3 regions of the Kitasatospora sp. NPDC048407 genome follow, and region 1 is predicted to be linked to each of the others. Evidence: riboswitches for the same ligand, from Rfam matches in the RefSeq annotation. Region 1 holds a riboswitch; each other region holds the start of a gene.
What was found. Region 1 has a riboswitch for thiamine pyrophosphate ahead of thiC (phosphomethylpyrimidine synthase ThiC). Riboswitches for the same ligand answer to the same signal wherever they lie in the genome.
Positions count from the first base shown of each region.

Region 1 (5,806 bases):
CGACCGCACCAAACTGACCGTTGACACCGGCATCGCCCTCGGGCAGTTGGGCGACGCCGAGGCCGCCGAACCACTCATCGCCGAGGCCCTACAGGGGGAGGCAGCAACCAACCACCGGGGGCGCGCCTTCCACTCATTCTGGCTCGCCCGCACTCAACTCCAGCGTCATGAAGTCGAGTTAGCTTGCGCGACGGCAACGGAGGCACTCAATCTCGCGGCGGCTGTGGAGTCGCCCAGGGTGCTCGCCCACCTCCGGGAATTCAGCGAACTACTGCACCCGTACCAGAGCGCGCCAATTACCTCGGGGCTGGTTCGCAGGATCGGCGCGTTGGCGACTCGGTGACGTCAGAGGCCGGCCTCATCCAGCAGCAGGTAGAGCACGCCGACCAGCGTGCCGCTGCTGACGATCTCGCGGCGGTCGATCATGCCGCGCAGGTCGGCCAGCGGAATCCACTCGATGCGGTCCGACTCGTTGCGCTCGGTCGGCGGCCCCACGTACTCGACCGCGTCGGCTCGGAAGACGAAGTGCTCGGAGTCCGTGATGCCGTTCGCCGGTTGGGCGTAGATGAGCGGCTTGATCTCCCCGGTCTTCCAGCCGGTCTCCTCAAGCACCTCACGCGCGGCGGCCTCGGCGGGTGTCTCGTCGGATTCGATCAGGCCCATGGGCAGCTCCCAGGCCCACGAATCAGTGATGAAGCGGTGCCGCCACATCATCAACACCTGCTTCTCAGCGTTCACCAAAGCGGCGACCGCGAGGTGCCGCAGCTTGACCACGTGGTGTTCCCACCGGTGCCCGTCGGGCTGCTCGACATCAGCCAGCCACAGGTTCACCCATGGGTTCTCGTAGATCGGACGTTCCCCGTGGATCTTCCACTGCATCGCGACGGCCCCTCTCGATGGACCCTCAGCATGTCAGACGGAGCTGGTTGGGCAGGTAGGTTCCGAAAAGTTTGCGTCACACTGACGAATATGGACCTCGAAGCGGTCGCAAGGTCAGTGCACCCGCCGACTCCAGCACTGCCTATCGCATCGGATGCCGTATCCGACGGGACGTCGATATGTTTCACCGACTGACTGTCCCGGTGATCTCCACCCCCCGCTACGGGCACGGCATCGCCTGAGAAGTCCCGCCAACAGGCAAAGCGCCGCGCCGGGAGACCCCTTCCTGCCTCCCGGCGCGGCGCCGTTCTGTGTCGGCCGTCAGTCGGCCAGGGGGAGGTAGACCCGGTTGCCCTGGGCCGCGAACTCCTCGGACATGGCCTTCATGCCCTCGACGGCGGCCTCGTCGTACTCCCGCGAGGCCTCGCCGCCGCCGAACTTCTCATTGATGGTTTTGCTGATCTTCATCGAGCAGAACTTCGGGCCGCACATGGAGCAGAAGTGCGCGGTTTTGGCGGGCTCGGCGGGGAGGGTCTCATCGTGGAATTCGCGGGCGGTCTCGGGGTCGAGGGCCAGGTTGAACTGGTCCTCCCAGCGGAATTCGAAGCGGGCGTCGGAGAGGGCGTCGTCCCAGGCCTGGGCGCCGGGGTGGCCCTTGGCGAGGTCGGCGGCGTGGGCGGCGATCTTGTAGGTGATGACGCCGGTCTTGACGTCGTCGCGGTTGGGCAGGCCGAGGTGTTCCTTGGGGGTGACGTAGCAGAGCATCGCGGTGCCCCACCAGGCGATCATCGCGGCGCCGATGCCGGAGGTGATGTGGTCGTAGCCGGGTGCGACGTCGGTGGTGAGCGGGCCGAGCGTGTAGAACGGGGCCTCGTCGCAGATCTCCTTCTGCAGGTCCATGTTCTCGCGGATCTTGTGCATCGGGACGTGTCCGGGGCCTTCGATCATCACCTGGACGTCCTTGGCGCGGGCGATCCGGCCGAGCTCGCCGAGGGTGGTGAGTTCGGCGAACTGGGCCTCGTCGTTGGCGTCGGCGATGGAGCCGGGCCGCAGGCCGTCACCGAGCGAGAAGGTGACGTCGTAGGCGCGCAGCAGGTCGCAGAGTTCCTCGAAGTGCGTGTAGAGGAAGTTCTCCTGGTGGTGGGCCAGGCACCAGGCGGCCATGATGGAGCCGCCGCGCGAGACGATGCCGGTCTTGCGGCGGGCGGCGAGCGGCACGTACCGGAGCAGGACGCCGGCGTGCACGGTCATGTAGTCGACGCCCTGCTCGCACTGTTCGAGGACGGTGTCCCGGTAGACCTCCCAGCTGAGTTCCTCGGCCCGGCCGTCGACCTTCTCCAGTGCCTGGTAGAGCGGGACGGTGCCGATCGGGACGGGGGAGTTGCGCAGGATCCACTCGCGGGTGGTGTGGATGTTGCGGCCGGTGGAGAGGTCCATGACGGTGTCGGCGCCCCAGCGGGTGGCCCAGGTCATCTTCTCCACCTCCTCCTCGATGGAGGAGGTGACGGCGGAGTTCCCGATGTTGGCGTTGATCTTCACCAGGAAGTCGGTGCCGATGATGGCCGGTTCGCTCTCGGGGTGGTTCACGTTGACCGGGATGACGGCGCGTCCGCGGGCCACCTGCTCGCGGACGAACTCCGGTTCGAGGCCTTCCCGGAGCGCCACGAACTCCATCTCGGGGGTGATCAACCCGCGCTTGGCGTACGCGAGTTGAGTGACGGCTTCGCCGTCCCTGGCGCGCAGCGGGCGGCGTGGGCGGCCGGGGAAGACGGCGTCCAGGTTGCGCAGGTCGCCGCCGCGCGGCGCGGTGTGCTTGATGCCGTCGTCCTCGGGGCGGGCCTCGCGGCCCTGGTACTCCTCGACGTCGCCGCGCTGCCGGATCCATCCGTCGCGCAGGGCGGGCAGTCCGCGGCGGACGTCGGTGGGCAGGTCGGGGTCGGTGTACGGGCCGGAGGTGTCGTACAGCGGGACGGTGCGACCGTCGGTGAGGTGGACCTCGCGGTAGGGGACCCGCAGGTCGGGGCGGCTGCCTTGGCGGTAGGCCTTGCGCCAGGCGGGGGTGGGGTACCCGGTGGCGGCCGACTCGCGGGCAGACGGGTACTCGGAAAATGCGGTCATCGGACCTTCAACTCCCTACGCCGGCATTACCCGGTCAGGTTCCTGCGGTCGGCGCAGCAGGTGGTACGCGGGCCCGCGTACCGTCAGCGCCCTCTCAGCCCGGTGCTCCGAGCTCCCGTTCCGCGCAGGCGTCGTCCGCCTGCGTTCGGTTCCTCACCGTAGGGCACGTCACGGCGCCGGTCCAGGGCGCACTCCCGCGCCCGGGCCTCCCCCGGCGGGCAACTCCCGCGTGGGCCCGAGCTGTTCACGCCCCGTACGAGGTGGGAGAATCGTGCAGGTGATCGGACTGACGGGGCGGGTGACAGGGCGGATCGGCGCGGGCCTGGTCGGCGAGGTGATGGTGCACGTGCCCGAACGGCTGGGCACCGAGGCGTTCCTGGCGTACCGCGCCACACCGGGCGAGCCGCTGCAGCCGGGCACCATGGTGGTGGTGGTCGAATATCAGCCACCACGCACGGTGTACGTGGAGCCCTTTTGATTGCACGTCAGACGGCCTCCACAAACCTGCCGCAACACTTTTGAGACAGTGAGAGTTCCCACGGTCCAGACCCTTCCCCCCTGATCCGGAACGGCGGAGAATGCGGCTGCCACCGGTTTCCGCGCCAGTTCTGCACGACCCAAGCGCAGCACGGGACCGGTGTGCTCCTAAGGGGGGATTGCCGATGTTGGTCGGCATCGCAGGCGGCGCCGTCGCAGGCCTCGTTCTGCTGATCGTTCTTTTCAAGCTGATGTGGCGCGTGGCGGAACCCAACGAGGCGCTGGTGATCTCGGGTTCCAAGCACGGCGAGGGTCTGGGCTTCCGCGTGGTGACCGGGCGGGGCACCTTCGTGGTGCCGGGCGTCCAGGCGGTGCGCCGGCTCTCGCTGGACCTGAACGAGGCCGCGCTGGACGTGGAGTGCGTGACGTCGCAGGGAATTCCCGTGCACGTCAAGGGCGTTGTGATCTTCAAGGTGGGCGACGACCCGGTGTCGATCGCCAACGCCGCCCGGCGTTTCCTGGACCAGCAGAAGATGATGGGCCAGCGGGTGCACAACGTGTTCGCCGGCCACCTGCGGTCCATCGTCGGTGGGCTGACGGTCGAGGACATGATCCGCGACCGCGAGCGGCTCACCGGTGAGACCCGCTCCGCCTCGGGCATCGAGATGGAGAAGCTCGGTCTGATCATCGACTCGCTGCAGATCCAGGAGATCCTGGACCCGACCGGGTACATCACCAACCTGGCCGCGCCGCACGCCGCGGCCGTCCAGCGCGACGCCCGGATCGCCGCCGCCGAGGCGGACCGACGGGCCACCGAGGCCGAGCAGGAGGCGTTCGCCCGCAAGGCCGAGGCAACCCGCAACTCCGGTATCCAGCAGGCCGGTTACCAGGCCGAGATGGACACCGCCGCGGCCCGTGCGCTGCAGGCCGGCCCGCTCGCGCAGGCCGCCGCCCGGCAGGAGGTCGTGGTCCAGGAGACCAAGGTCGCCGAGCTGGAGGCGCACCGCAAGGAGCAGCAGCTGCAGGCGGATGTCCGCAAGCCGGCCGACGCCCGCGCGTACGAGACCCGCACCAAGGCCGAGGCCGACCGTGATGCCCGGATCTCCGCCGCCGAGGCGCTGTCCCGGGAGACCGAGCTGAAGACCGCCGCCGAGGCGAACCGGGTCAAGGTCGCCGCCGCGGCCGAGGCCGAGGCCACCAAGGCCCGCGGTCTGGCCGCGGCCGAGGCCACCCGGGCCACCGGTGAGGCGCAGGCCGCCGCCGAGGCCGCCAAGGGTCTGGCCGAGGCGGAGGCGGCCCGGGCGAAGGGTCTCGCCGAGGCGGAGGCCACCCGGGCGCAGGGCCTGGCCGAGGCCGAGGGCATCAAGGCCCGCGCCGCGGCGCTGGCCGAGAACCAGGAGGCGGTGGTCGCCCAGCAGCTCGCCGAGAACTGGCCGGCCATCGTCCGGGCCGGCGCGGACGCGTTCGGCAACGTCGAGCACATGGTGCTGCTGAACGGCGCCGAGGGCATGTCCGAGATGTTCGCCAAGGCGCTCACCATGGGCGGGACCGGCCTCGGCCTGGCCCGCCAGCTGCTCACGGCGATGTCCCCGGCGGCTGAGAACGGCGAGGCCGCCAAGGCCGCTGCCCCGGCCGCCGCCGCTCCGGCGCAGGTCATCCCGATCGAGGCCGACAGCAAGTAACTCACCTCAGCGACAGCTGAGTTCCGCCCGGGCGAGGGAACAACCTCCCCGGGCGGCCCCATGCCCGCCCTCCACACATCTCAGCCCCGGGTGAGTACCCGTACTCACGCCCGCGCGCCGGGCCCGCGCCAGCATCGAGCCATGGACCTCCTGCCTCGTATCGGCATCACCGCGACCGGCTCGTACCTGCCCCAACAGACCGTCACCTCACGGCAGTTGCAGGGCGAGGTGGCCGCCGGCGCCGGGCTGCCGCTGCCCGACGGCATGTTCGAGAAGGCGACCGGCATCCGCACCCGGCACTTCGCGCGCGACGACGAGTACGCCTCCACGCTCGGGCTGGGCGCGGCCCGCCGGGCGCTCGCGGCGCGCGGGATCGGGCCCGGGGACGTCGACCTGCTGCTGTTCGCGTCCGCCTCGCGGGACGTCTGCGAGCCCGCCACCGCGCACCTGGTGCAGGCCGAACTCGGCTCCCGCGCCCACGCGTTGGACGTCTCCAACGCCTGCAACAGCTTCCTGAACGGCATCGACACCGCCCGCGCGATGATCCTGGCCGGCCGGGCCCGCCGGGCGCTGGTGGTGACGGGGGAGACGCCGAGCCGGGCGATGCGCCGCGACCCGTCCGGTCTGGCGGAGTTCCGCGACGGCTTCGC
Region 1 covers NZ_JBICXW010000014.1:77,156-82,961, reverse strand. Annotated here, with positions in the region: gene ACGFWJ_RS24345 (hypothetical protein) at 1-343, shown strand, start outside; gene ACGFWJ_RS24340 (NUDIX hydrolase) at 346-879, opposite strand; gene thiC (phosphomethylpyrimidine synthase ThiC) at 1,201-2,997, opposite strand; TPP riboswitch at 2,993-3,126, opposite strand; gene ACGFWJ_RS24330 (hypothetical protein) at 3,275-3,475, shown strand; gene ACGFWJ_RS24325 (flotillin family protein) at 3,660-5,156, shown strand; gene ACGFWJ_RS24320 (3-oxoacyl-ACP synthase III family protein) at 5,298-5,806, shown strand, end outside.

Region 2 (5,806 bases), on a different contig from region 1:
CAGTACCTGGACGTGCTGGAGCCGGTGGCCGGCGACTCCACCGACGCCGACGCACTGGACCGGGCGCGGACGGTACTGCACTACAAGTCCGCGAAGTACACCATCGAGCGCCCGCTGCAGGTCGGCGCACTGCTGGCCGGCGCCGGCCCCGACCTGGTCGAGGCGCTCGGCAACTTCGGCCTGCCGCTCGGCGAGGCCTTCCAGCTGCGCGACGACCTGCTCGGCGTGTTCGGCGACCCGGCGGTCACCGGCAAGCCGGCCGGCGACGACCTGCGCGAGGGCAAGCGCACCCTGCTCGTCGCGCACGCGATGCGCGGACTCTCGGAGCTCGACGCCAAGACCCTGGACACCCGGCTCGGCGCGCCCGACCTCACCCCGGACGAGGTGGCCGAGCTGCGCGAACTGATCTCCGCCAGCGGCGCCCCGGCGATCGTCGAGGCCCGCATCGACCAGCTGCTCACCGAGGCACTGACCGCCCTGCACAACGCGCCGATCGCCGACGGCCCGACCCGCGAGGTGCTCCAGGCCCTGGCGGACGCGGCGACGGTGCGCAAGTACTGATCAGCGGTCCCGCCACCGCCGGGAGGCGAGCGCGGCCAGCCCGGCGCCGGCGGCGTTCAGCAGGACGTCGTCCACCGAGGAGACCCGGTCCAGCCACAGCACGTACTGGGCCGTCTCCACCAGCACCGAGCAGGCCGCACCCAGCGCCAGCACCCGCGGCACCGTGAGCGATCGGAACCGGATCGGCGCGAAGAAGCCGAGCGCCGCGAACACCAGCAGGTTGCCGCCGATCTGCACCGTCGCGGTCACCGGCGTGCCCTGGGTGAGGACCTCGTACAGGTCCCGAAACGGCACCAGGCTGACCCGCCGGGGCGCGACACCCGCCCCCGGGCCCGGCAGCAGGATCATCCAGACCCACGGCACTGTCCCGTGCACCATGGCGACCTCGGCGAAGGCGGCTCGGCGCCGGGAGAGCACCCGCACCAGCACAGCCGACAGCGGCAACGCGGCCAACGACCAGAACACCGCCGCATTGACCGTCCCGAGCCACGGCTGCCACCCGGCACGGTGATGCAACGGCCGCTGCGCAACGAAAGCCACTGCCGTGGCGAGAACGGCGACCGGGGCGAGCAGCACGGCCCGGCGGGCCGGGGATATGGGATTCACGACTGCACGGAGGCCGCCGAGCCGTGCCGCGGTTCCAGGGAGGCGCGAACGGGTGCGAAACCAGGGAGAGCACAACCGGGGGCGCGTGGGGGTACCTCCCGGCCCGCTAGGGCTGGGGGAGAACTGCGCGAAGCGGAAGGCACCCAACCGCAAGATCGCGACGCAGGGCAATGACCTGCACTTGATCGCGACCTTGCGGACAGGCCTTGCGCTTGTCGCGCAGTTCCCCGCGCCCCCGGTTTCGCGCCCCCCTCCCTGCCCACCTACCGCAGCCTGGCAGCCAGTTGTGCCGCCGCCGCGCCCGGGTCCTCCGCGGCGGTGAGGGCGCGGACGACCACGATGCGGGTGGCGCCGGCGGCCAGGACCTGGTCGAGGTTGTCCTGGTCGATACCGCCGATCGCGAACCACGGCCGGACAGGCCTCGCGGCAGCCGCGTGGCGGACCAGGTCGAGGCCGGGGGCGTGGCGGCCGGGCTTGGTGGGGGTGGGCCAGACCGGGCCGGTGCAGAAGTAGTCGACGCCGGGCTCGGTGATCGCCGCGTCCACCTCGGCCTCGGAGTGGCAGGAGCGCCCGATCAGCACGTCCTCGCCGAGGATGGCGCGGGCCACGGCCACCGGCAGGTCGTCCTGCCCGAGGTGCAGCACGTCGGGGCGGGCGTCGAAGGCGACGTCGGCACGGTCGTTGACGGCCAGCAGTTTGCCGTGGCGCTTGGCCGCGTCCGCGAAGACCTCGAGGTACTCGAGTTCCTGGCGGGCCTCCAGGTTCTTGTCCCGGAGCTGGACGATGTCGACGCCGCCGGCCAGCACGGCGTCCAGGAAGTCGGCCAGGTCGCCCTGCTCGCGCCGGGCGTCGGTGCAGAGGTAGAGCCTGGCGTCGGCGAGCTGCTGCCGGGGCGTCACAGTGCCATGGCCTGGGCGCGGCGCTTGACCTCGGTGCCGCGGTTCTCGCGCAGGGCCTGGATCGGGCTGCCGGGGAGGGACGGGTCCTCGGTGAACATCCACTCGAGGATCTCCTCGTCGGAGAAGCCGCAGTCGCGGAGCACCGTGAGGGTGCCGACCAGGTGCTTGACCGGGCCGTCGTCCTCGATGAAGTCGGCAGGCACCTGGAGGGAGTTGTTCGCGCCGCGGCGGACGGCCAGCAGGGTGCGGTTCTTCACCATGTCGCGGACCTCGGTGATCACCACGCCCCACCGCTCCGAGATGTCGGGCAGGTACAGCCACGCGGGGACCAGGGCGTCAATCTTGGGATCAATCTTGCTCACGGCACCCAGCCTACCCACCCGCTACCCGGCGGCGGCCTTCAGCTGGACGGCCGGGTCGGCGGCGAGCGCCGGATCGAGCACCGTGCCGCGTTCGATCAGGCGGCGGCCCTGCGCGAGGTCGCGCGGCCGGTCCACGGCGAGCAGCGCGACCAGCTTGCCGTCGCGCAGCCAGAGCACCGTCCAGTCGCGCTCGGAGGGGGAGCCGCGCCACAGCAGGTGGTCGGCGCCGGCGTGCCGGCCCGCGTACTGCACCATGCGGTCGAACTGCTCGGACCAGAAGTACGGGACGGGGTCGTAGGGCGTGTCCAGGGTGCCGAGCACCGAGGCGGCGACGGCGCCACCGGAGTGCAGGGCGTGGTCCCAGTGCTGGACGGCGAGCCGGGTGCCGAACCGGGCGGACGGGTAGGAGACGCAGTCGCCGACCGCCCAGACGCCGGGCAGCGCGGTGCGCAGCCGGTCGTCCACCGGGACGGTGCCGTCGGGGTCGAGGGCGAGCGGGCTGTCGGCGAGCCAGCCGGTGGCGGGGCGGGCGCCGATGCCGACCACCACCTCGTCGGCGGGCAGGTGGGTGCCGTCGGCGAGCAGCACCCCGCCGTCGGCGGCCCCGGCGACGCCGACGCCGCAGCGCAGTTCGACGCCGGCTGCGGCGTACCAGTCGGTCATCAGGGTGCCGAGTTCGGCGGGCAGCGCCCCGGCCAGCGGGGTGGCGGCGGCCTCGACGACGGTGACGTGGCAGCCCAGGGCGCGGGCGACGGTGGCGGTCTCGGCGCCGATCCAGCCCGCGCCGACCAGCACGATCCGCTTGTCGGGGGTGAGCGCGGCGCGCAGCGCGTGCGCGTCGTCGACGGTGCGCAAGGTGCGCGCGTCGGGCAGACCGGGCAGCGTGCGCGGGTCGGCGCCGGTGGCGATCACCAGGGCGCCGTACGGGAGTTCGCCGCGGTCGGTGTGCAGCACGCCGGCGTTCAGGCCGGTGGCGCGGTGGCCGGTGCGCAGTTCGACGCCGAGGTCGGTCCAGTCGATCTCGAAGGCGGTGGCGTCGGTCTTGCCGAGCAGCACGTCCTTGGACAGCGGCGGCCGGTCGTACGGGAGGTGGAGTTCCTCGCCGACCAGGGTGATCGCGCCCTGCCAGCCACCCTGTCGCAGGTTCAGGGCGGCCTGTGCGCCCGCCATGCCCGCCCCGACCACGACGACCCGGTCCGTTGCCCTCAGTTCAGCCACGGCGTCCACCCTAACCGGCCTGATGTCGGCAGGGGCACCGGCGTTAAAGTGGAGGGACTGAACTATCACGGGAGCCCGGCGCACCGGGCTGAGAGGCGGGCTGTGGCGGCCCGCGACCGTCCGAACCTGATCCGGGTCATGCCGGCGAAGGGAGAAGAAGCGCTGTGGCACATTTCGACGTGCTGGTGATCGGCGGGGGCATCATCGGCCTCGGCGTCGCCTGGCGTACCGCGCAGCGCGGGCTGAGCGTCGCGGTGGTGGACCCGTCGCCGGGCGGCGGCGCGGCCCAGGTCGCCGCGGGCATGCTCGCGCCGGTCACCGAACTCCAGTACGGCGAGGAGCCGTTGCTGCGCCTGGGCATGGCGTCCAACGAGCGCTACGGGGCGTTCGCCGCCGAGCTGACCGAGCTGACCGGCCTGGACACCGGCTACCGCCGCACCGGCACGCTGGCCGTCGCGCTGGACTCCGACGACCGCGAGGAACTGCGCGAACTGCACGCTTTCCACGGCCGGCTGGGCCTGGAGTCCACGTGGCTGACCGGCCGGGAGTGCCGCCGGCTGGAGCCGATGCTGGCGCCGGGCATACGCGGCGGCCTGCACGTCGCCGAGGACCACCAGGTGGACGGCCGCCGCCTCGCCGCCGCGCTGGTCGCGGCCTGCAAGCTGCTCGGCGTCGCCTTCCACCGCACCCAGGCCGCCGAACTGGTGACGGACGGCGAACGGGCGCTCGGCGTCCGCCTGTTGAGCGGCGAGCAGCTGACGGCCGGCCGGACGGTGCTGGCGGCCGGCTCGCGCAGCCACCTGCTGCCGGGCCTGCCGGACGGGGTGCTGCCGGCCATCCGCCCGGTCAAGGGGCAGGTGCTGCGGCTGCGCGTCCCGAAGCTGTACGCGCCGTTCCTGTCCCGCAATGTGCGCGCCGTGGTGCGCGGGCAGCACCTGTACCTGGTGCCGCGCGCCGACGGCGAGTTGGTGATCGGCGCGACCACCGAGGAGATGGGCCACGACACCACCGTCACCGCGGGCGGCGTGTACGAGCTGCTCCGGGATGCGCACGAACTCGTCCCCGGCATCACCGAGTTGCCGCTGGTGGAGACGGGCGCGGGGCTGCGGCCCGGCTCCCCCGACAACGCGCCGCTGCTCGGCCCGACCGCGCTGCCCGGCCTGGCCGCCGCCACCGGGCACTACCGCAACGGCGTGCTGCTCACCCCCGTCACCGCCGACCTGCTCGCCGACTACCTGGCCACCGGCGAACTCCACCCGCTGGCCGCGGACTTCACCCCCGACCGCTTCCGCACCGAGGTGCCCGCATGAACACCGTCGCCCTGACCGTCAACGGCGAACCCCGCACGCTGCCCGCCGCCACCACGCTGGACGTGCTGGTCGCCGAGGTGTCCGCCGCCAACACCGGCGTCGCCGCCGCCGTCAACGAGGCCGTGGTGCCGCGCAGTTCGTGGCCCGCCACGGCGCTCGGCGACGGCGACCGGGTGGAGATCCTCACCGCCGTGCAGGGAGGCTGAGATGGCCGACGACCTGCTGACCATCGGCGACACCACCTTCACCTCCCGCCTGATCATGGGCACCGGCGGCGCCCCCAGCCTGGATGTGCTGGAGCAGGCGCTGCGGGTCTCCGGCACCGAACTGACCACGGTGGCGATGCGCCGGGTCAACACCGCCACCCAGGGCTCGGTGCTGGAGGTGCTGGCCCGCAACGGCATCCGGATCCTCCCGAACACGGCCGGCTGCTACACCGCGGGCGAGGCCGTGCTCACCGCCCGCCTGGCCCGCGAGGCGCTCGGCACCGACTGGGTGAAGCTCGAGGTGATCGCCGACGAGCGCACCCTGCTGCCCGACCCGATCGAACTCCTGGACGCCGCCGAGACCTTGGTCGACGACGGCTTCACCGTGCTGCCGTACACCAACGACGACCCGGTGCTGGCCCGCAAGCTGGAGGACGTCGGCTGCGCGGCGATCATGCCGCTGGGCTCGCCGATCGGCTCCGGCCTGGGCATCCGCAACCCGCACAACTTCCAGCTGATCGTGGAGTCCGCGAACGTCCCGGTGGTCCTCGACGCGGGCGCCGGCACCGCCAGCGACGTCGCCCTGGCGATGGAACTCGGCTGCTCCGCCGTCATGCTGGCCTCCGCCGTGACCCGCGCCCAGG
Region 2 covers NZ_JBICXW010000026.1:38,570-44,375, forward strand. Annotated here, with positions in the region: gene ACGFWJ_RS31905 (polyprenyl synthetase family protein) at 1-561, shown strand, start outside; gene ACGFWJ_RS31910 (VanZ family protein) at 562-1,167, opposite strand; gene thiE (thiamine phosphate synthase) at 1,431-2,066, opposite strand; gene ACGFWJ_RS31920 (Rv2175c family DNA-binding protein) at 2,063-2,428, opposite strand; gene ACGFWJ_RS31925 (NAD(P)/FAD-dependent oxidoreductase) at 2,450-3,655, opposite strand; TPP riboswitch at 3,704-3,816, shown strand; gene thiO (glycine oxidase ThiO) at 3,811-4,956, shown strand; gene thiS (sulfur carrier protein ThiS) at 4,953-5,162, shown strand; gene ACGFWJ_RS31940 (thiazole synthase) at 5,164-5,806, shown strand, end outside.
Region 2: another riboswitch for thiamine pyrophosphate. It lies ahead of thiO (glycine oxidase ThiO); the one in region 1 lies ahead of thiC (phosphomethylpyrimidine synthase ThiC).

Region 3 (5,806 bases), on a different contig from region 1:
GTGACGCCGGTCACTGCTCTGCTAGTTGAGGGTGATCTGACGGTTCACCAGGTTGGCGCGGGCGCGGCGCTCCTCGGCGGTCAGCGGCGCGGGCGCGGCCAGCACCTCGGCCAGCTTCGCGGCGAACTCGACGGCGGGCTTCTCCACCTCGGCGGCGGTCATGTCCACCCGCAGGTCCCACACCGGCACGGTCAGGCCGTGCGCCCGGAACGAGCCGACCAGCTTGGTGTTCTCGCCCAGCGAGCTCTCGCCGGCCGCCGTCAGCCGGGCCAGCGCGTCCAGCAGCTGCTCCTCCGGCACGGTCATCACCCAGCGCAGGTGGTTCTTGTCCGGGGTGCCGCACCAGTACGCGGAGTCCACGCCGGCCAGCTTCTCGGTCGGGATCGCCGAGGCGTTCGCCCGCTCCAGCGACGCCGCCACCTCGCCGGTCGCCGACTCGGCGTCCTCCAGCCAGAATTCGAACCCGGTGAACACGGTGGGCACGAAATCGGCCGTGGTGTCGAGCAGTTCCTGCAGGCGGCGGCCGCCCGGGTTGGTCCGGCGGGCCGGCACCGGGGTGCCCGGCTCGGTCGCCAGCGCCAGCTCCAGCGCGTCCGCCAGGTCACGGCTCAGGTCGCCCGAGGACGACTGGGTCTGCAGGCCCAGCAGGATCGAGCCGTCCGCCCGCCGCAGCGCCGGCCAGGCCAGCGGCAGCACCGTCGCCAGCGTCACCGACGGGACGGTGCCGATGGCCTCCTCGGCCACCCCGGCGGCCAGCGTCAGCGGCACGGTGGCGGCCGGCACCAGCTCGCGCAGCGCCACCCAGTCCGCCTCGCCCGGCAGGCCCTCGAACGGCCGGTGCACCAACTCCTGCACCGCGTGCGCCGCCTCGCGGCCGTGGCAGGCCTTGTACCGGCGGCCCGAGCCGCACGGGCACGCCTCGCGCGCTCCGACGACCGGGATCTCGCCCTCGACGACGGTGGACTGGCTGGGCTGCTTCTTCGCGGCCTTCTTGGCCATGGTGCGGCTCTCCCGGGGACGTCGGACTTTGCACCGCGCAGCCTACTTCGCCCGCGGCCCGGGATTCAGGCGCTGCGCCGCTCCCCGCCGCCCACCACCTGCTCGAACACCGGCAGCTCCGCCCACACCGTCACCTGACCGGGGGCGTGCCGCACCCCCCAGTCCCGGGCCAGCTTGCCGACGATGCTCAGCCCCCGGCCGCCGTGCGCCGACACCGACGGGCTGGCCGGCACCGGCCGGGTGGTCGCCCCACCGTCCGTCACCTCGAGGGTCAGCAGACCGTCCCCGCGCATCCGCCAACTCCACAGCACCGTACCGATCTCCGCGTCGTCATCGCCGTGCGGATGCCACTCGGACGATCTGTCCGCCTCGTCGGGATCATCGGCCGGCAGCGGTCTGGCGTGACGACAGGAATTGCTGAGCAGTTCGGAGAGGATCAACACCGCGTCGTCAATCACCCCGTCCGGTATCGAGCGATCACCGAGATCGTCGCGCAGCCTCCGCCGCGCGGTCGAAACACTGGCCGGACCGTGCGGAACGGCCATGGCCGATGAGGTCGACCCGGCCTGAACTGGCAAAGCTCGCGCCACCATCAACGCCACCCCCGGACCTCCTTCAGCTTCTGCCGAGGGATGGATGCCCGCCGTTAATGCATCGGAAACGGGAGTTCGACGATCCGATCGCGGCATTAACGAGATCCGCACGACGGGCGGCCAAAAGGTGAGGAGCGTCTCACCTTCGGTCTCACCGGGGGGCTTGTCCGAATGGCCAACAGGAAATACCCCGTTCGGTATTTCTGTCACGCCTATGGGGCGCGGGTGCCACCCGCCGGTTGCGCGGTCAGCGGCCCAACTGGGCCAGTACGTCGGCCGGTCGATTGGTGATCAGCGCCTCCACGCCCAGTTCCAGGCAGAGTTCGACGTCCTCGGGGCGGTCCACCGTCCACACGTGCACGCGGTGGCCGGCCCGGCGCAGCGCCCGGATCAGGTCCGGGTCGCGGCGCACCAGCGAGATGCCCGGGCCGGCGATCGACGCGCCGCCCGGCAGCGCCTTGGTGCGGCCCAGCAGCGGCACCGGGCGCTCCCACAGGTACACCCGGGGCACCGCCGGGGCGTTCCGGCGGACCCGGTGCAGGGCGAGCTCCGAGAAGCTCATCACCCGCACCGTGGACTCCTCCGGCGTGGCCGGCAGCAGCCCGAACCGGCCGAGCATCCGCAGCAGTTCGGACTCCACCCGGCCCGCGTACCGCACCGGGTGCTTGGTCTCGATGGCCAGCTCCACCCGCCGCCCGGTGTCCGCGACCAGCTCCAGCAGCCGCTCCAGGGTCAGCACGGAGCTGCGCTGCGGCTGCTCCGGGTGCTTCCACGAGCCGAAGTCCAGCGCGGACAGCTGCGCCAGCGTCATCGTCGACACCACGCCCTGCCCGTCCGAGGTGCGGCGGACGTTGCGGTCGTGCACGCACACCAACTGCCCGTCGGCGGTGACCCGGACGTCGCACTCCAGTCCGTCCGCGCCCTCCTCCAGCGCCCGCTTGTAGGCCTCCTCGGTGTGCTCCGGAAGGGCCGCGGAGGACCCTCGGTGGGCGATCACCTTGACCGCGGAGCGGTCGATCGGAGCGGGGAGCGGGGCCGAGGCGCTGTGCTGGGTGTTCACGTCAACCAGCCTACGCGGCACCGGATGACGGGTGGCTTCCGATCCGGCAACACTGCGGTGAACAGCCCTTGATGCGGCGTCAGCCCTTGCGGCGCTCCACGGCCGCCACCGCGCCGGTCGCCAGCGCCGCCACCAGGAACGAGAACAGCGAGGCCGAGCTCCACGCCTGCGGGGTGAAGTGCACGGCCTCCTGCGCCTGCGTCCACAGGTCCGTCCACCAGCCGGCCACCGCGGTCGGCGCCAGGAACTGGTACACCGCGAAGCCCAGCGCCCACGGCGCCAGCATCACCCAGCGCGCCGGGGCGTCCTGGGTCAGGTTCCAGCCGCGCCGGCCGGCCCCGAGGAAGTAGTCCACCGCCAGCACCGCGAACAGCGGCACGAACACCGACCCGATCAGGCCGAGGAACGCGTAGTACGAGTCGGTGAACTCCTTGATGCGCAGCGCCAGTACCGTCACCAGCACGCCGATGCCGCCGGTCAGCACCCGCCGGTCCACCTTCGGCCACAGGTTGTGGATCGACATCGCCGTCGAGTACACGTTCGCGAACGACTGGTCCGACTCGCGCAGCACCAGCACCAGCAGGAACGCCCAGCCCGCGGCCACGCCGGTGAACGAGCCGAGGATCTTCTCCGGGTCGCCGCCGGACTGCAACAGCGCCACCACGCCCAGCACGTAGCACCACACCTGGGCCACCGTGTAGCCGGAGAACGTCCCCCAGAACGCGCTCGCCGAGGTACGTGCGTGCCGGGTGTAGTCGGCGGCCAGCGGGACGAACGAGATCGACACCGCGATCACCGCGTCCGTGGCCGACAGGAAGCCGTCCCAGTTGCCCGCACCCGGGTCCGGGAAGCCCAGCCGGGCGAACTGCACCGTGAAGTACACCATCGCCACACCGACCGCGACGGCCACGTACTTGCGCAGCACCGCGATCGCGCCCAGCGGCCAGATCGTCAGCACCGTCGTCAGCACGCCCGCCAGCAGCACGAACAGCCAGCGCCAGCCCTCGGTGCCGGCCACCGTCTGGGCACCCCAGGCGATCACCGTCAGCTCGTACACGCCCCAGCCGACGCACTGCAGGATGTTCAGCACCGTCGGCACGTACGACAGCCGGGTGCCGAACAGACCGCGCAGCACCGCCATGGCCGGCGCGCCCGTGCGGGCGCCCACCAGCGCCGCCACCGCGAGCATCGCGGTGCCGATCGCGGTACCCGCCACGATCGCCGTCACGGCCGCGGTGAAGCCCAGCTCGTGGCCCTGCTTGCCCAGCACCGTCGCGGCGCTGGTGAACCCGATCAGGCTCACCCCGAGGTTCGCCCACAGCGCGAACAGCGCCCGGAAATCCAGCGTCCGCGGCGGCGCCGTGTCGAGGGTCAGCGGGGCCTCGGCCCGCGCGGCCGTCTCAAGATCGGAAATTGGGGCAGACGGAACAGCCGTCATGGCCGATACTCCCTACGCCGGCATTACCCGGACAGGTTCCGGCGGTCAGCGCCCCCTCGACCGGGGTGGCGACACCGCCATGCCCTACGGTCGATCCGGCGCACTCTCAGCCTGGCTGGTCCAAGCTCCCGCGACGTTCTTCGGTTTACAGGAGCGACAGGCTAGCCTCCGGGTGGGAGAACGCCAAGGCCGGGGGGAACGGCGTCCGCATCGCGGGACCACTGATGTCCATGTCAGCGAGGCCTAAGGCTTCTCATGATTTCTTCAGGGGCCCGCTTACGGTGTCCGAATCCGGCATAGGAAAAACTGTGCCCCGAGGCTGTGGCCGCGCCGACCGAGCGACGGACCGCAGCCCAAGGTTCTGTCAGCGATGGAGGTCGTCCGTGAGCACCGAGCACGCGAGTGGTACCACCCCGCCGGAGAAGGCCCCCGAGGCCACCGGCACCGAGGCGGCCGCCGCCACCGCCGGAACGCCCGCGCCCGCTCCCTCCTACCTCGACGCCCCGCCGCCGGTGCTGCCGGCGGCCCCGACGGCGCCCGCGCCCGCCGCGCCGGTGCCCGACCAGACCATGCAGCTCGGGAAGGTCCCCGCCGCGCCGGCGGCCCCGCCGGTGGCCCCGGCCCCGGCTCCGGCTCCGGCTCCGGTGGACGCGCCGCCGCCGTTCCAGAACCCGTACGGCAGCGTCAGCGAGCCGGCCAGCCCCTACACGCCGACCACCGTCGCCCCGGCCGTGCCGCCGCACGCCCAGGAGGCACCGGCCAACCCCTACGCGTCGGCCCCCGATGCCCAGCCCGTGGCGGCCAACCCGTTCGCGCCGACCGCGGTCGCCCACGACCCGCAGGGCACCCCGGGCGTCCCTGGCGTCCCCGGCGCCCCCGGGGAAGGGCAGCACCCGTTCGGCGCCGGTCACCCGGTGGGCGGCTGGGGCCACCCGGCCGGCGGTCCGGGCGGCGTCGGCGGGCCGGGCGAGCCGGGTGCGCCGTGGGGCGGCCCGCAGCCCGCTCCGGGCGGCGGCTCCGGCAAGAGCAAGCGCGGCGGCCTGGTCGCGCTGGTCGCGGCGGTCGCCCTGGTGGCCGGCCTGGCCGGTGGCGCGATCGGCGCGAGCGTCTCCGGCGGGAACGGCGACAGCGGCACCAAGCACACCAGCACCACCGTCAGCGTCGGCAACGCCCACCAGACCCTGGACCGGGCCCCCGAGTCCGTCGCCGGGATCGCCGCCAAGGCGCTGCCGTCCACCGTCACCATCAAGGCCTCGAACTCCAGCGAGTCCGGCACCGGCACCGGGTTCGTCTTCGACACCGAGGGCCACATCCTGACCAACAATCACGTGGTCGCGCCCGCCGCCAAGGGCGGCAAGCTCTCCGTCAAGTTCTCCGACGGGTCCTCGTACACCGCGTCCGTGGTCGGCCGCGCCGAGGGCTACGACGTCGCGGTGATCCGCCTCGACAACCCGCCCAAGGACAAGCTCGTCCCGCTGCCGCTCGGCGACTCCGACAAGGTCGCCATCGGTGACTCCACCATCGCCATCGGCGCGCCCTACGGCCTTGAAGGCACCGTCACCACCGGCATCATCTCCGCCAAGGACCGCCCGGTCGCCTCCGGCGACGAGACCGGCGCCAACTCCTCGTACATGAACGCCCTGCAGACCGACGCGTCGATCAACCCCGGCAACTCCGGCGGCCCGCTGCTCGACAGCTCCGGCTCGGTCATCGGCA
Region 3 covers NZ_JBICXW010000006.1:146,182-151,987, forward strand. Annotated here, with positions in the region: gene ACGFWJ_RS14350 (DUF5926 family protein) at 22-999, opposite strand; gene ACGFWJ_RS14355 (ATP-binding protein) at 1,065-1,592, opposite strand; gene ACGFWJ_RS14360 (glycerophosphodiester phosphodiesterase) at 1,840-2,652, opposite strand; gene ACGFWJ_RS14365 (purine-cytosine permease family protein) at 2,732-4,090, opposite strand; TPP riboswitch at 4,081-4,232, opposite strand; gene ACGFWJ_RS14370 (trypsin-like peptidase domain-containing protein) at 4,474-5,806, shown strand, end outside.
Region 3: another riboswitch for thiamine pyrophosphate. It lies ahead of ACGFWJ_RS14365 (purine-cytosine permease family protein); the one in region 1 lies ahead of thiC (phosphomethylpyrimidine synthase ThiC).